DNA from 2 places in the Microbacterium sp. zg-B185 genome. Region 1 is predicted to be linked to the other one. Evidence: predicted binding sites of a transcription regulator. Region 1 holds the regulator's gene; the other holds the start of a gene.

The links. Region 1 encodes HrcA, which represses chaperone genes, less so after heat shock. Its sites were predicted from a motif close to TTNGCACTCGNNNNNNNCGAGTGCNAA; they were not measured.
Region 2: QNO12_RS02480 (Hsp20/alpha crystallin family protein) is a predicted target of HrcA. The motif match lies at 3,958-3,984, and genes of this name have one in related genera.

The regions. Positions count from the first base shown of each region.
Region 1 is NZ_CP126739.1:1,599,601-1,606,877, reverse strand. Features, by position in the region: gene QNO12_RS07760 (PhoH family protein) at 1-772, opposite strand, end outside; gene QNO12_RS07755 (HIT domain-containing protein) at 816-1,163, opposite strand; gene QNO12_RS07750 (16S rRNA (uracil(1498)-N(3))-methyltransferase) at 1,204-1,953, opposite strand; gene dnaJ (molecular chaperone DnaJ) at 1,957-3,072, opposite strand; gene hrcA (heat-inducible transcriptional repressor HrcA) at 3,127-4,167, opposite strand; gene hemW (radical SAM family heme chaperone HemW) at 4,254-5,465, opposite strand; gene QNO12_RS07730 (DUF1990 domain-containing protein) at 5,465-6,112, opposite strand; gene lepA (translation elongation factor 4) at 6,165-7,277, opposite strand, start outside.
Region 2 is NZ_CP126739.1:530,438-537,714, reverse strand. Features, by position in the region: gene QNO12_RS02495 (Vgb family protein) at 1-267, opposite strand, end outside; gene QNO12_RS02490 (M23 family metallopeptidase) at 287-1,456, opposite strand; gene QNO12_RS02485 (L-serine ammonia-lyase, iron-sulfur-dependent, subunit alpha) at 1,730-3,325, opposite strand; gene QNO12_RS02480 (Hsp20/alpha crystallin family protein) at 3,413-3,868, opposite strand; gene QNO12_RS02475 (VOC family protein) at 4,068-4,430, opposite strand; gene QNO12_RS02470 (MFS transporter) at 4,540-5,979, opposite strand; gene ppsA (phosphoenolpyruvate synthase) at 6,089-7,277, opposite strand, start outside.

The sequences.
Region 1 (7,277 bases):
CGCCCTGCGGGAGATCGATCTGCGTGATGTCGCCGGTCACGACCATGCGGGTACCGAAGCCCAGCCGGGTCAGGAACATCTTCATCTGCTCCGGCGTGGTGTTCTGCGCCTCGTCCAGGACCACGAACGAATCGTTCAGCGTCCGGCCGCGCATGTACGCCAGCGGTGCGACTTCGATGGTTCCGCTCGCCATCAGCTTGGGCACCAGCTCGGGATCCATCATCTCGTTCAGCGCGTCGTACAGCGGCCGCAGGTAGGGGTCGATCTTGTCGTTCAGCGTGCCGGGCAGGAAGCCGAGCCGCTCGCCGGCTTCGACCGCGGGGCGGGTCAGGATGATCCGGCTGACCTCCTTGCGCTGCAGCGCCTGCACCGCCTTGGCCATGGCCAGATAGGTCTTTCCGGTGCCGGCCGGGCCGATCCCGAAGACGATCGTGCTCTCCTCGATGGCGTCGACGTACGCCTTCTGTCCGAGGGTCTTGGGCCGGATGGTCCGCCCCCGCGACGAGAGGATCGCTTCGCCGAGCACTTCGGAAGGGCGCGGGGAGCCTTCGGATTGGAGGATGCGGTTGGAGGAGGACACATCGGTCGGACCGAGCGAGTGACCGGCTTTGGTCATCGCCAGCAGCTCTTCGACGAGGCCGCGCGCAGCGGCGACGGCCGCGGCATCCCCGGTCAGGGTGATCTCGTTGCCTCGGACGTGCACATCCACCTCGGGGTGCTCGCGCTCGACGACGCGCAGCAGCCGGTCCTGGGGTCCCAGGAGCTGCACCATCGCGACCCCGTCCGCGTACAGACGTTCCACCGTGGCGTCGGCGTCAGCCACCGAGACCCGATTCGGTCAGGTCCCCGGCCAGGACGTGCCCGTGGACGTGGAAGACGGTCTGACCGGAGCGGGGGCCGGTGTTGAAGACGAGTCGGAAATCGCCATCCGCGTGCTCGGCGGCCACCGAGTTGGCCAGCCCGACCAGCTCGGCGAGCAGGTCGGGATCGCCCGCCGCCAGCTCCACGACGTTCCGGTATTCGTCGGACTTGGGGATCACCAGCAGGTGCACGGGCGCACGGGGCGCGATGTCGCGGATCGCGAACGCGTTCTCCGTCTCGGCGATGATCTCCGAGGGGATCTCGCCGTTCAGGATGCGGGTGAAGATCGACGGTTCGCTCATCCGGCCAGTCTACCGGCGGGGCACCTGCCGCGGCGGGCGCTCACCAGCGTCCCAGTGCGGCGTTGAGGACGGCCAGGGCCGCGGGACCGGCGGTCGAGGTGCGCAGCACGGTGTCCCCCAGTCGGGCCGCGGTCGCCCCGGCGCGCTGCAGGAGCAGCAGCTCTTCCGGAGCGATGCCGCCTTCTGGTCCGACGACGAGGATCACCTCGCGCGTTCCGGGGCTCAGGCTCAGAGCGCTCAGGCGCAGGTCGGCGGAGGGCTCGAGGACGATGACGTGGGATGCCGCGGCGCGCGCTGCCAGCTCGGCGGCCGTCGCCAGCGGTGCGACGTCCGGAACCCACGCCCGGTGCGCCTGCTTGGCGGCTTCGCGCACGATCGCCGCCCAGCGAGTGCGGCCCTTGTCCGCCTTCGCCGCGTCCCACCGGGAAACGCTCCGGGCGGCCTGCCACGGGAGGATCTCGTCGACTCCGAGTTCGGTCGCCGCCTGGACCGCAAGCTCATCGCGATCCCCCTTGGCCAGCGCCTGCGCGAGCACGATGCGCGGGACGGGAGCGGGGATGTCGGCGCGCGCCGTGATCCGCACCACCACCTCTCGAGGCGACACAGATTCGCACTCCCCCGACAGCCACGTACCTCGGCCATCGCCGACGGTGACGCCCTCACCGACCCGGACTCGGCGGACCGCCGCCGCGTGATGCGCCTCGGCGCCGGTCAGCAGAACCGTGTCACCGGGCTGCGCCTCCACCGCGCTGCGCTGGACGGCCTCCGGCAGCAGGAAGTGCAGCGCCACCGGTCATCCGTTCCGGAAGCGGTCGCGCAGCTTCGCGAACAGTCCCTGGTGGAATTCGGCCAGTCGCGGCGGCGGCGACTTGGTCCGCTTGGCGAACTCTTCGACCAGGGCGCGCTCCTTGGCATCCAGCCGGGTGGGCGTGACCACGTGAACGCCCACGCGCAGGTCGCCGCGCTGCGTGCCCCGCAGCGGGGTGATGCCGCGACCCTTGATGGTCAGCACGTCGCCGCCCTGAACCCCCGGCCGGATCTCCAGGTCGACAGGTCCGTCGAGGGACTCGATGGTCGTGGTGGTGCCCAGGATCGCATCGGGCATCGACACCTCCAGCGTCGCGAGCAGGTCGTCCCCGTCACGGCTGAACTCCTCATCCGGCGAGACGGTGACCTCGATGTAGAGATCGCCGTTGGGACCGCCGGCGGGGCCGACCTCGCCGGACCCGGGAAGCTGCAGCCGCAGACCCGTCTCCACGCCGGCGGGGATGTCGAGCGAGACGGTGCGTCGGGCGCGGACGCGGCCCTGGCCCTGGCAGGTGGCGCACGGGTAGGGGATCGTCGTGCCGTAACCCTGGCAGACGCCGCACGGCTGGCTGGTCACGACGTTTCCGAGCAGGCTGCGCACGGTGCGCTGCACGTGGCCGGACCCGTGGCAGATGTCGCACGTGACGGGGGACGTTCCGGGCTGGGTGCACGATCCGTGGCACGTGTCGCACAGCACCGCGGTGTCCACGTCGATGTCCCGATGCACGCCGAACACGACGTCCTTCAGGTCCAGGGTCACCCGGACCAGCGCGTCCTGCCCGCGCTCACGACGGGACCGCGGCCGTCCGGCGCGCTGGCCTCCCCCGGACCCGAAGAAGGTCTCGAAGATGTCGCCGAAGCCGCCGAAGCCCTGCGCGCCGCCGCCGAAGGGCGAATCGTTCCCGCCGACGTCGTAGCGCGCCCGCTGATCGGGGTCGCTCAGCACGTCGTACGCGTGGGTCACGAGCTTGAATCGCTCGGAAGCGTCATCTCCGGGATTGACGTCGGGATGAAGCTCCCGCGCAAGACGCCGGTACGCCTTCTTGATCTCGTCCGGGGTCGCGTCGCGCGCAACTCCGAGGACCTCGTAGTGGTCGACCACAAATCGCCTTCCTGTCCGCGCGTCGCGCGGGATCATCTGGTTCCGGATGCCGCGTCAGCGGGCACTCTCGTCTTCGTCGAGCATCCGGGTGAGATAGCGCGCGACGGCTCGTACCGCCGCGAAATTCGTCGGATAGTCCATCCGCGTGGGGCCGAGCAGGCCGACCCTGGCCCGAGCGCCGGTGGCGTCGTATTCGCTCGCCACGACCGATGCCTCGGCCAGCCCGAACGGCTCGTTCTCCCGACCGATGCTGGCCGCCAGACCGTGATCGTCCGCCACCATCTCGCTCATCAGCTTCATGAGGGTCACCTGCTCCTCGATCGCCTCGAGCAGCGGATAGATGCTCCCTCGGAAGTCCGCCTCGCTGCGCGCGAGATTGGCTGCGCCGGCCATGACGAGCCGGTCGTGGCGGAATTCCTCGAGCTCTTCGGCGAGGACCCGCACGATCGCCGCGGTCGCCACGTCCGGTGGCGTCGGCGACGGGTCATCCTGTGCCAGGCGCTCCTGCACGCGCTGGACGCCCTCACGCACAGGCAGGCCGACCACGAGGGAGGCGACCTCGGCGCGCACCCGAGCCAGATCCTCGTCGTCGAACTCGTCTCGGACCAACGCGAGCCGCTGCGAGACCCGGCCGGTGTCGGTCACCACGATCACCAGGATGCGCCCGCCGCCGAGCTGCACCAGCTCGACGTGCGAGATCGTGGCGCGCGCGAAGGACGGGTACTGCACGATGGCGACCTGACCGGTCAGCTGAGTCAGCGCACGCACCGTCCGCGCCAGCACGTCGTCGAGGTCGCCGGGGCCATCGAGGAACGCCGAGATCGCGCTGCGCTGGGCCGGCGACAGGGGCCGCACTTCGGCGAGATGATCGACGAAGACGCGATAGCCCTTGTCGGTGGGGACGCGACCAGAGGAGGTGTGCGGGGCTGCGATCAGCTCCTCGTCCTCCAGCAGGGCCATGTCGTTGCGGATCGTCGCTGCGGACACGCCGAACGCGTGGCGTTCCACGATGGCCTTGCTGCCGACCGGCTCGCGCGTGTCGACGAAGTCCTGAACGATCGCCCGCAGCACCTGCAGTCCTCTGTCGGTGACCATCTCGCCTCCCCACGCGCTCGAATTGGCACTCCTACGATCTGAGTGCCAATTCTACCGGATCGCAGACGCGGCGAGCGGGATGCTCCTCAGTCGGTGAGGGCGCGCACCACGGCGTCCGCCAGCAGCCGGCCCCGACGGGTCAGCACGATGCGACCGTGCACGGCCGCGGAACCGTCGATCAGACCGTCGGCGATGAGGGCGGCGACCGCGTGGCGGCCCTCGCCGAGCAGTTCGGAGATGGGCAGTCCCTCCCGCACGCGCGTGCGCAGCAGCACGCTCTCCAGCGCCCGTGCTGCGGCATCCGGTCGCTCGCGCGCCGCGGCGGGCGACTCGCCCGCCGCCAGGCGCTGGGCGTACGCGGCGGGATGCTTCACATTCCAGAAGCGCACGCCGGCCAGGTGGCTGTGGGCACCGGGACCGAAACCCCACCAGTCCGCACCCTGCCAGTAGGCCATGTTGTGCCGGGAGCGGTGCGCCGCATCGCGGGTCCAGTTGGACACTTCGTACCACTGGTAGCCGGCGCTTTCGAGCAGGTCGTCTGCAAGCTCGTACATGTCCGCCTGGAGGTCGTCATCGGGTGTGACGACCTCGCCGCGGCGGATCTGGCGCGCGAGCTTGGTCCCCTCCTCCACGATGAGCGCGTAGGCCGAGATGTGATCCGGCTGCAGCGCCGCGGCCGCCTCGAGCGAAGCCCGCCAGTCCGCCAGCGACTCGCCCGGCGCTCCGTAGATCAGGTCCAGGCTCACGTCCAGTCCCGCATTCCGCGCGGCCTCGACCGCGGTGCGGACGTTCCCGGGTACGTGGGTGCGATCCAGCGCCGCGAGAACGTGCGGGACCGCGGACTGCATCCCGATCGACAGCCGGGTCACCCCGACCGCGGCGAGCATCGACGCGGTCGCGCCGGTCACCGTGTCCGGGTTGGCCTCGACGGTGATCTCGGCATCCGGCGCGATGCCGAACGTCGAGCGGACACCCTCGAGCATGCGCACCAGGTCACCCGGTGGGAGCAGCGTCGGCGTGCCCCCGCCGAAGAACACGGTGGCGGCGGGGCGGGGCGGACCGATCTGGGACAGCACCCGACCGGCCAGCTGCACCTCCTGCAGCAGAGTGTCGGCGTACTGGTCCTGGCGCGCCCCGCGCAGCTCATCCGCGGTGTAGGTGTTGAAGTCGCAGTATCCGCACCGCACGCGGCAGAACGGCACGTGCAGATAGACGCCGAACTGCGCAGCGGGATCGATGGTCGCCGGAACGGACCCGTCCCGCGGCACGGGCTCACCGAGCGGGAGCGCCGATCCCATCAGGGCGTGGTGTACAGGGGCGAGATCGCGCGGAGGTAGCGCGTGAACAGCTCGCGGCGGCGGCGGCGGACCAGACGGGGGAAGACGCGGTAGAGCAGCGCGGAGGGCGCGTCGAACGCGCGCACGGTGAACCACACCTCATCGTTGTCGTACCACTGCACCATGAACGATTCCTCGCCGCTCACGACCGATCCGCCGACGGTCCCCAATGCGAAACCGACCCGCCGAGGCTCCTCGATCGCGAAGATGACGCGCAGCTCCCCGCCGACGCTCATGCCGCGGACACGACCGTCGACACGGACGGTGGTGCCCGGCCCGACGTACGGCGTACCGTCCGAGTCGAAGCGCTGATCCGCTTCGAGCTTGCTGGGGGCGAGCGGATTGCCTTCCGAATCGAAACTGACCCCGGAGTACATCGGCCCCGCGGCGGGTCGCACGTCGCTCAGCTCGAGTCCCGCGCCCCGCTGCGCACCCCAGGACAGGAGCGCGTCGCTCGCGCTCTCGAACCGCGCCTGGCCGCTGCCGATCCGCCAGGATTCCTCTGCGGGCAGGCTCCGCTCGGGCGGATAGTGCATCAGGTCTGCGGCCTGCGTCGCTCCCACGGCGGCATAGTCGACCGTCTCATCTCTGAAGGTCCCGCGGCGCATGGATTCCAGCCTAGTTCGGGTTCCTGAAGGCGTCATCGGACGCGTTCAGCAACTACTTCTTGTCTTTGGTCTCGGTGTCCCCCGACAGCGCGGCGATGAACGCCTCCTGGGGGACCTCGACGCGTCCGACCATCTTCATGCGCTTCTTGCCCTCCTTCTGCTTCTCGAGGAGCTTGCGCTTGCGGGTGATGTCGCCGCCGTAGCATTTGGCCAGGACGTCCTTGCGCATCGCGCGGATCGACTCGCGGGCGATGATGCGGGCGCCGATCGCGGCTTGGATGGGAACCTCGAACTGCTGACGCGGGATCAGCTTCTTCAGCCGCTCCGTCATCAGCACGCCGTACGCGTAGGCCTTGTCCCGGTGCACGATGGCACTGAACGCATCGACGGGCTCGCCCTGGAGCAGGATGTCGACCTTGACGAGGTCGGCCTCCTGGTGCCCGCTCGGTTCGTAGTCCAGCGAGGCGTAACCGGCCGTCTTGGATTTGAGGTGGTCGAAGAAGTCGAAGACGATCTCGCCGAGCGGGATGGTGTAACGGATCTCGACGCGATCCTCACCGAGGTACTCCATGCCCAGGAGGGTGCCCCGCCGTGACTGGCACAGCTCCATGATCGTGCCGACGTAGTCCTTCGGCGCGAGGATCGCGGCCTTGACCATCGGCTCGGTGACGCTGGCGATCTTGGTGCCCGAGGGGAACTCGCTGGGGTTGGTGACGGTGTATGTCTTGCCGTCGTCGGTGGTCACCTCGTAGGTCACCGACGGCGCTGTCGAGATCAGATCCAGTCCGAACTCGCGCTCCAGGCGCTCGGTGACGATCTCCAGATGCAGCAGCCCGAGGAACCCGCAGCGGAATCCGAACCCCAGCGCCACCGAGGTCTCCGGCTCGTAGTTGAGGGAGGCGTCCGAGAGCTTCAGCTTGTCCAGCGCCTCACGCAGCACGGGGTAGTCGCTGCCGTCGATCGGGTACAGGCCGGAGAAGACCATCGGCTTGGGATCGGTGTAGCCGGGCAGCGCGTCCTTCGACGGCTTGGCCGCGCTGGTCACGGTGTCACCCACCTTGGACTGACGGACGTCCTTCACGCCGGTGATCAGGTATCCGACCTCCCCCACGCCGAGACCGCGTGTGGGGGTGGGCTCGGGCGAGGAGACGCCGATCTCGAGCAG
Region 2 (7,277 bases), 1.1 Mb from region 1:
GACGCGCGTGACGGTGCCCTCGTTCTGGCCGGTCACCAGGACCTCTCCGGTGTCGGGATCGTAGGCGATCTCGTGAGTCGAGCCGTCGCCGCCGTGTTCGTGCCCTCCCGCGGCGGGTGCGCTGGGCATGGCAGGCTGCGCCGGATCGCGGTCCGGGTAGGCGATCGGGAACTCGGTGACGGTCGGCGCGATGTCCGGGCTCGGCGACGAGCACGCCGCACAGCACAGCAGCAGGGTGACGCCGAGGGCGGCGATGCGCGCTTTCATGGTCCTCCGTCGGTCCGGGCTACCGGAAGTCGATGATCGCGAGGTTCAGCGGGAGCTGCGTGGTTCGCGCATCGGGCTTCGGCAGCTTGCCCGCCAGGAACGTGCCGCTGAGGTAGTCGTCCGCATCGGCGATCGACTGCGGCGACACCTGCCCGTCATAGTCGAAGCTCTTCAGTTCGTACGGCAGCGAGTCCGCTTCCAGCAGGCTCGGTCCGTCCATCAGCTGGAAGTGCAGGTGGGACGCGTTGGCGTTGCCGGTGTTCCCGAGGTGCCCGAGCACTTGGCCCTCGACGACCGTGTCTCCGACCTTGACCGTGAGGGATCCGGAGATCATGTGGGCATACATCGCGTACACCCCGTCGCCGAGGTCGAGTACGACGTGGTTTCCGTCGACGTTCTCGACGGTCAGCTTCGCGGCCAGTTCCGGGTCGTGCGCGGGCAGGACGCCCGGTGCGTTGGCCGGCATGCCGTCCAGGATCGAGACCACCGTGCCGTCGGCGACCGCGAGGATGTCGGTGCCGTAGTCGACGTAGCTCTCGTTGCTGGTCTTGTCCCCCGAGTAGAACTGCCCCTTGTCGTCGGTGCGCTTCCAGTCGATCGCGAAGCGCTGGCTGTTGTTCAGCTTTCCGTTGACGGACATGAGGGAGCTGCGGTGCGGGAAGCCGGGCTCGCAGCATCCGTTCAGCGCGATCCAGTTCTCTCCGCGCACGGGCGGTGCGATGACCGGCACGGCCTGGCTCGAGAAGGCCACCGGCGTGGTCAGGTAGTCGATCGGTCCGGGCGCGCCGAACGCGGGCGAGAGCGCGCCCGTTCCGACGATGCGGTGAAGCAGTGCCGCGGGTGCGCGGTCCAGCGAGTCGAAGGCGAAGTCGATGAAGACGACGCGGCTCTCCTGGGGCGGGACGGTCGCGCTGTCGATGTAGCCGGCCGGAAGATCCCGCAATCGGTTGCAGTCGCCGAAAGCGCAGGTGGGGTCGATGAGTGCTGTGCCGGAGAAGCTGGCCACGATCTTCGCCGGGTCCGCTGCGTCGACGACCTCGATGGTGTCGAGGGTCGCCGGCACCTGCGTGGCGTTCATCAGGTGCAGGTCGTACGCGACGTGGTATTTGCCGTCGGTTCCGCGGAACGGAAGGGGCGGGTTGCCGATCGCGGTCAGGGTGAGTGCGGTGAACGTGTCGGGCACGCTCACGCCAGGAACGGACCCGGTCGGCGGTGCCGCAGTCGTGGCGGCTGAGGCACACCCCGTCGCGAGAAGTGCGATCGCGGTGAGCAGGGAGACGAACAGGGCGGGTACACGGCGAGATGTCACGCAGGGGGCTCCGAATCTGAAGTTTCCCTCGAAACTACCAGCCCTCCGCGAGCCTTCTGGCGAGGTCATGCAGTCACGGCGCTACGTCGGAACGGCGTATCACCAGCGCGGAATACGACCGGGCGGATGCCGCAGCTCGCGTCTCCGCGCCCGTCAGCATTCGATGACGTTGACGGCGAGCCCGCCCTCGCTGGTCTCCTTGTACTTGTGCGACATATCGATGCCCGTCTGGCGCATCGTCTCGACGACGGTGTCGAGCGAGACGTAATGGCTTCCGTCGCCGCGCAGCGCGAGACGCGCCGCCGTCACCGCGGTCGACGCCGCGATCGCGTTCCGCTCGATGCAGGGAATCTGCACCAGCCCGCCGACCGGGTCGCAGGTGAGACCGAGATGATGCTCCATCGCGATCTCGGCGGCGTTCTCGATCTGGCGATTGGTGCCGCCCATGACGGCGGTCAGGCCCCCCGCCGCCATCGCGCACGCCGAGCCCACCTCGGCCTGGCAACCCCCTTCGGCGCCCGAGATCGACGCGTTCGCCTTGAACAGCGAACCCAGCGCGGTCGCGGTGAGAAGGAATCGACGGATGCCGCGCCGGCTGTTCGCTTCGGCGATCAGCGCCTCGTCCACGGCGTCCGGCACGATCGGACCGAGCTGCTGCCGGCCGGCGAAGCCCATCAGGGCGCTGCCGACCAGCTCGCCGTAGGGCGTGACCGCATTGCCGGCCCCGAGGCCGGAGTCGGCCAGGAAGCGCCACCAGTACATCGCGACGGCCGGCAGGATTCCGGCTGCGCCGTTGGTGGGGGCCGTGACGACGCGACCGCCGGCCGCGTTCTCCTCGTTCACCGCGAGGGCGAAAGCTCCGAGCCACTCCCCCGGCAGCTCCCGGCGTCCGTCCTGCTCGGCCGCCTCCAGCTGCACGCGGATGGCCGGTGCGCGGCGCTTGACCTTCAGGATGCCCGGGAGCACGCCATCGTGGCGAAGACCGGCTTCCACGCACTGCGACATCGCGTCCCAGATCGCGTCCAGTCCGGCGGCGATCTCGTCGTCGCCGCGCAGCGCCTCTTCGTTCATGCGCGCCGCCTCGGCGATGGTGATGCCATGCTCGTCGCACAGCTGGAGGAGGGCGTCGGCGCTGTCGAAGGCGAACGGGAAAGCCGACGAGGACAGCTGCGGTGGTTCGCCGTCGCGCCGAATGAAGCCCCCGCCGATCGAGTAATACGTCTCGCGGAGCAGGAGATCCTCATCGCCGGTCCGCCGCACTGCCGGTGCCGGCGCACTGCCGGTGGTGCGGATGCCGGATGCCGCCAGCTGCCCGGCCTCGTCGGCCGCGTGCGGCCGTGCGGTCGCCCACGCCTCCAGCGTCAGCGCGTTGGGGTGGCCGGGCAGTCGGGTCCGGGGGGCGAAGGCGATGTCGGCCTTGTGGAAGGGCACGGGGTGCGTGCCGTCCAGCGCCAGCGTCCGCCCGGTCGGCCACCCGGTCCACAGGCCCCGCACGGCATCCGGGTCGACGCTTTCCGGTGAGTGTCCGTGCAGTCCGGCCATCACCGCGTCCGGCGTACCGTGTCCGATTCCGGTTGCACCGAGCGACCCGTACAGCGTGCACGTCACCTGTGCCACGGAGTCGAGCACGCCGGCGCCGCGCAGTCGGACGACGAAGTCGCCGGCAGCGCGCAACGGACCGACCGTGTGGGAGCTCGAGGGTCCGATGCCGATGGAGAACAGCTCGAACGCGGAGACGTAGGCGCTCACACGGTCCAGGCTAACCTGATCCGCGCGCCGGGCGCCGAACGCCCCGGGCGGTCCGGTCCGGGGCGTTCGTCGGAGCCGGCTGAGGGCTTACTGCTCGACCGGCTGCGGTCCCTCGGAGCTCTCCTGCGCCTGCAGGACCGGACCTGAGTCCTCGCTGGAGACCTCGATCTTGCGCGGCTTGGCCTTCTCGCTGACCGGGATCGTCACGGTCAGCACGCCGTTGTTGTAGGTGGCGGAGATGTGCTCGGTGTCCACTCCCTGCCCGAGGTTCAGCTGGCGCACGAAGCTCGCCCCGTCGCGCTCACGCGTGATCCATTTGACCCCCTCGCCGGCGGAGAGGGTCCGCTCGGCCCGGATCGTCAGCAGCTGACCGTCCACGTCGATGTCGACCGAGCCCGGGTCGATGCCGGGCAGGTCGGCAGTGAGCACGTAGTGGTCCCCATCGCGGTACAGGTCCATCGGCATGCGACGGGGACCCCGGCGGGCGTCGAAGAGCGTCGACGCGAAGCGGTCGAGTTCACGGAACGGGTCGTATGCGGCCATGATTCGTCTCCTTTGTCGTTCGGCCCGGATGACTGTCCGGCGCGAGGGTTGCGAGGGAGTTGAGTCGTGTCGGCTCAACTGCGTTCAGATTAGCACTCCTCCTCGACGAGCGCCAAGACTCGGAGCGGATGGAGTGGACGCATGCCCAGCGGTCCCGGGCGGCAGGCGGAGGACGTCGACGCCGGGAATCGTGCGGGCTTCAGGGCACCTGGAAGGCGACGAGACCCACGGTGTTGCCTTCGGAATCCGTGATGAACGCCTGCCATTCGTCGTGGCCGGCCGGCCCGAGCGAATCGTCCTGGTGCGAGAAGATCACCCGGGGCGGCGCGACCACGTCCGCGAGGCTGTCGAGCTTGTCGAGCGTCTCGTGCACGTTGTCGACCCGCAGATACAGGAGGGATGCCGGGGCATTCCGGTCCAGCAGCAGCCGGACGCCGTCCAGATCGAAGAAGACCAGCCCCGGATCGAAGCGGGCGAGCGGCGGCGCGTCCAGCAGCACGGTGTAGAAGTCCGCGGCCCGGTCGAGATCTTCGGCGTGGACGGCCACCTGAACAAGTCGCATCGCGACCTCCCGGATCGAATTCACGCCAGTCTGCCAGCCGATCCGGATGGGCGCGACGGGCGCCTCCGCGGCGGACACACCGGGCGCCGAGACGGGCGCCCGGTCTGTTTCAACCCGCGTGCGCGAGCTGCGGCGCCTCCTCGGGCGAGGAGGGTATCTCGGCCTTGGCGGCACGGATCATCGTCACCGCGATGACCGCGGCCACCAGCATCCCGATGGCCGCGGCGATGAACGTCGCCGAGTACGCGTCGGCAAGGGCAGCCGGCTGGGTGACGGGTTGACTGCCGAGGGCAGCGACGTAGACGGCTGTGAAGATGGACAGGCCGATCGAGCCGCCGATCTGCATCGCCGAGTTCGTCACCGCCGAGGCCGCGCCGGCGTCATCCGGGGCCACGCCGCTCAACGCCACGTTCTGCAGCGGCACGAACACCAGTGCCATTCCCGCGCCCATCACGATGAGCGCGGGGAGCACCTGGACGACGTACGCGCCGCTTGCAGTGATGAAGCTGAGATACCACAGGCTCGCGGCCACGATGAGGGGGCCGGTCGTCAGCAGAGGACGAGCGCCGATGCGCGGCAGCAATCGCACCACCAGCGGCGCCACCACCATGGTGGCAAGCGGCAGGGGCAGGCTCGCCAGACCGGCTTGCAGCGCAGACATCTGCAGCACGATCTGCAGGTGGAAGGTCAGGTACAGGGTGGACCCGATCATCACACTGCCGGCGATCGCCTGGATCAGGAACGCACCACCGCGCACGCGGTCTGTGACGATCCGAAGGGGAAGCAGCGGCTGGGCGGTGCGGGTCTCGATCCACACGAACAGCACGAGCAGCGCGACCCCGGCGGCCAAGAAGGTGATCGTGAGCGGGCTGCCCCACCCGGTCTCGGCCAGGCTGAAGCCGTAGACGAGCGATCCGAGCCCGAGGGTCACGGTGACCGCGCCGAGGACGTCGTAACGGTTCTCGCCTTCGGCCCTGCTCTCGGTGAGAACGGCGAAGGCACCTACGAGGCCGACCACGACGAAGACGACGTTCACCAGCAGGCACCATCTCCAGTCCAGGAACTCCGTCAGCACGCCACCGAGGACGAGGCCGACCGAGGCGCCGGCACCGGCGACCGTTCCGAAAACCGCGAAGGCGACGTTGCGGTCCCTGCCGGTGGGGAAGGTCACGGTCAGCAGGGCCAGCGCGGCCGGGGCGAGCAGAGCGGCGAACGCGCCCTGCAGGCCCCGCGCGATGATCAGGTCGGGGCCGGTCAGCGCGATGCCTCCGTAGACGGAGGCGAGGGCGAAGCCGACCATTCCCACGATGAACGTGCGCTTGCGTCCCCAGTAGTCGGCGACTCGCCCGCCGAGCAGCAGCAGCGCGCCGAATGCGAGCGCATAGGCGGTCACGACCCACTGACGCTGGCTGTCCGTGAGGCCGAGGCTCGCCTGCGCCTGGGGCAGGGCGATGTTCACGATCGTGCCGTCCAGGACGACGACGAGCTGGGTCAGAGAGACCACGGCGAGAACCCACCATTTGCGGCGGGAGGGCATGGGCGTAGACATGGAGAAACCTCCGAATCGTTTGACGGATGCCGGAGGTTTCTAGCCCCGGATCGAGTCTCACGAGGAGGCTCGACCGCCTCGGCCCAGGGGGGCCGAGCAGACCGCCATTCTATCGCACGAGCGCCGCCTGCTGCTTCGCGAGGCGCAGCCAGGTCTCCACGACGGTGTCGGGATTCAGCGACATGGATTCGATGCCCTGGCCCACGAGCCACTCGGCCAGATCGGGGTGGTCGGAGGGCCCCTGCCCGCAGATGCCGACGTACTTGCCGGCGCGACGGCACGCGTCGATCGCCATCGCCAGCATCTTCAGGACGGCCGGGTCGCGTTCGTCGAAGGTGGCGGCGACCAGGCCGGAGTCGCGGTCCAGGCCCAGCGTGAGCTGGGTCATGTCGTTGGAGCCGATCGAGAACCCGTCGAAGTACTCCAGGAACTCATCGGCCAGCAGCGCGTTGGAGGGCAGCTCGCACATCATGATCACGCGAAGCCCGTTCTCGCCCCGGCGCAGCCCGTTCTCGGCGAGCAGCTCGATGACCGCGTGCGCCTCTCCGACGGTGCGGACGAACGGGACCATGATCTCGACGTTGGTCAGACCCATCTCGTCGCGGACGAACTTCAGCGCCTCGCACTCCATGTCGAAGCACTCGCGGAAGTCCGAGGAGATGTACCGGGACGCGCCGCGGTAGCCCAGCATCGGGTTCTCCTCGTGCGGCTCGTACAGCTCACCGCCGATCAGGTTCGCGTACTCGTTGGACTTGAAATCCGACAGGCGCACGATCACGGGCTCCGGCGCGAAGGCCGCGGCGATCATCGATACTCCCTCCGCGACGCGCTGCACGAAGTAGTCGCGCGGCGTCGGGTACGCCGCGATCCGGTCGGCGATCTCGGCGCGCAGCGCCGGCTCGAGACTGTCGTGATCCAGCAGCGCGCGCGGATGGATGCCGATCTGACGGTTGATCAGGAACTCCAGCCGGGCCAGGCCGACGCCCTTGTTCGGCAGCTTGGAGAACGCGAACGCCTGGTCGGGGGTGCCCACGTTCAGCATGATCTTGGTGGGGCTCTCCGGCATCTCGTCCAGACGGGTCACCACCTCTTCGAATCCCAGGATGCCTTCGTACACGAAGCCGTTGTCGCCGTCCGCGCACGAGACGGTCACATCCCGTCCGTCCTGCAGCACCAGCGTCGCATCGCCCGTTCCCACGACGGCGGGAATGCCGAGCTCGCGCGCGATGATCGCCGCGTGGCAGGTCCGGCCACCGCGGTTGGTCACGATCGCGGACGCCAGCTTCATGATCGGCTCC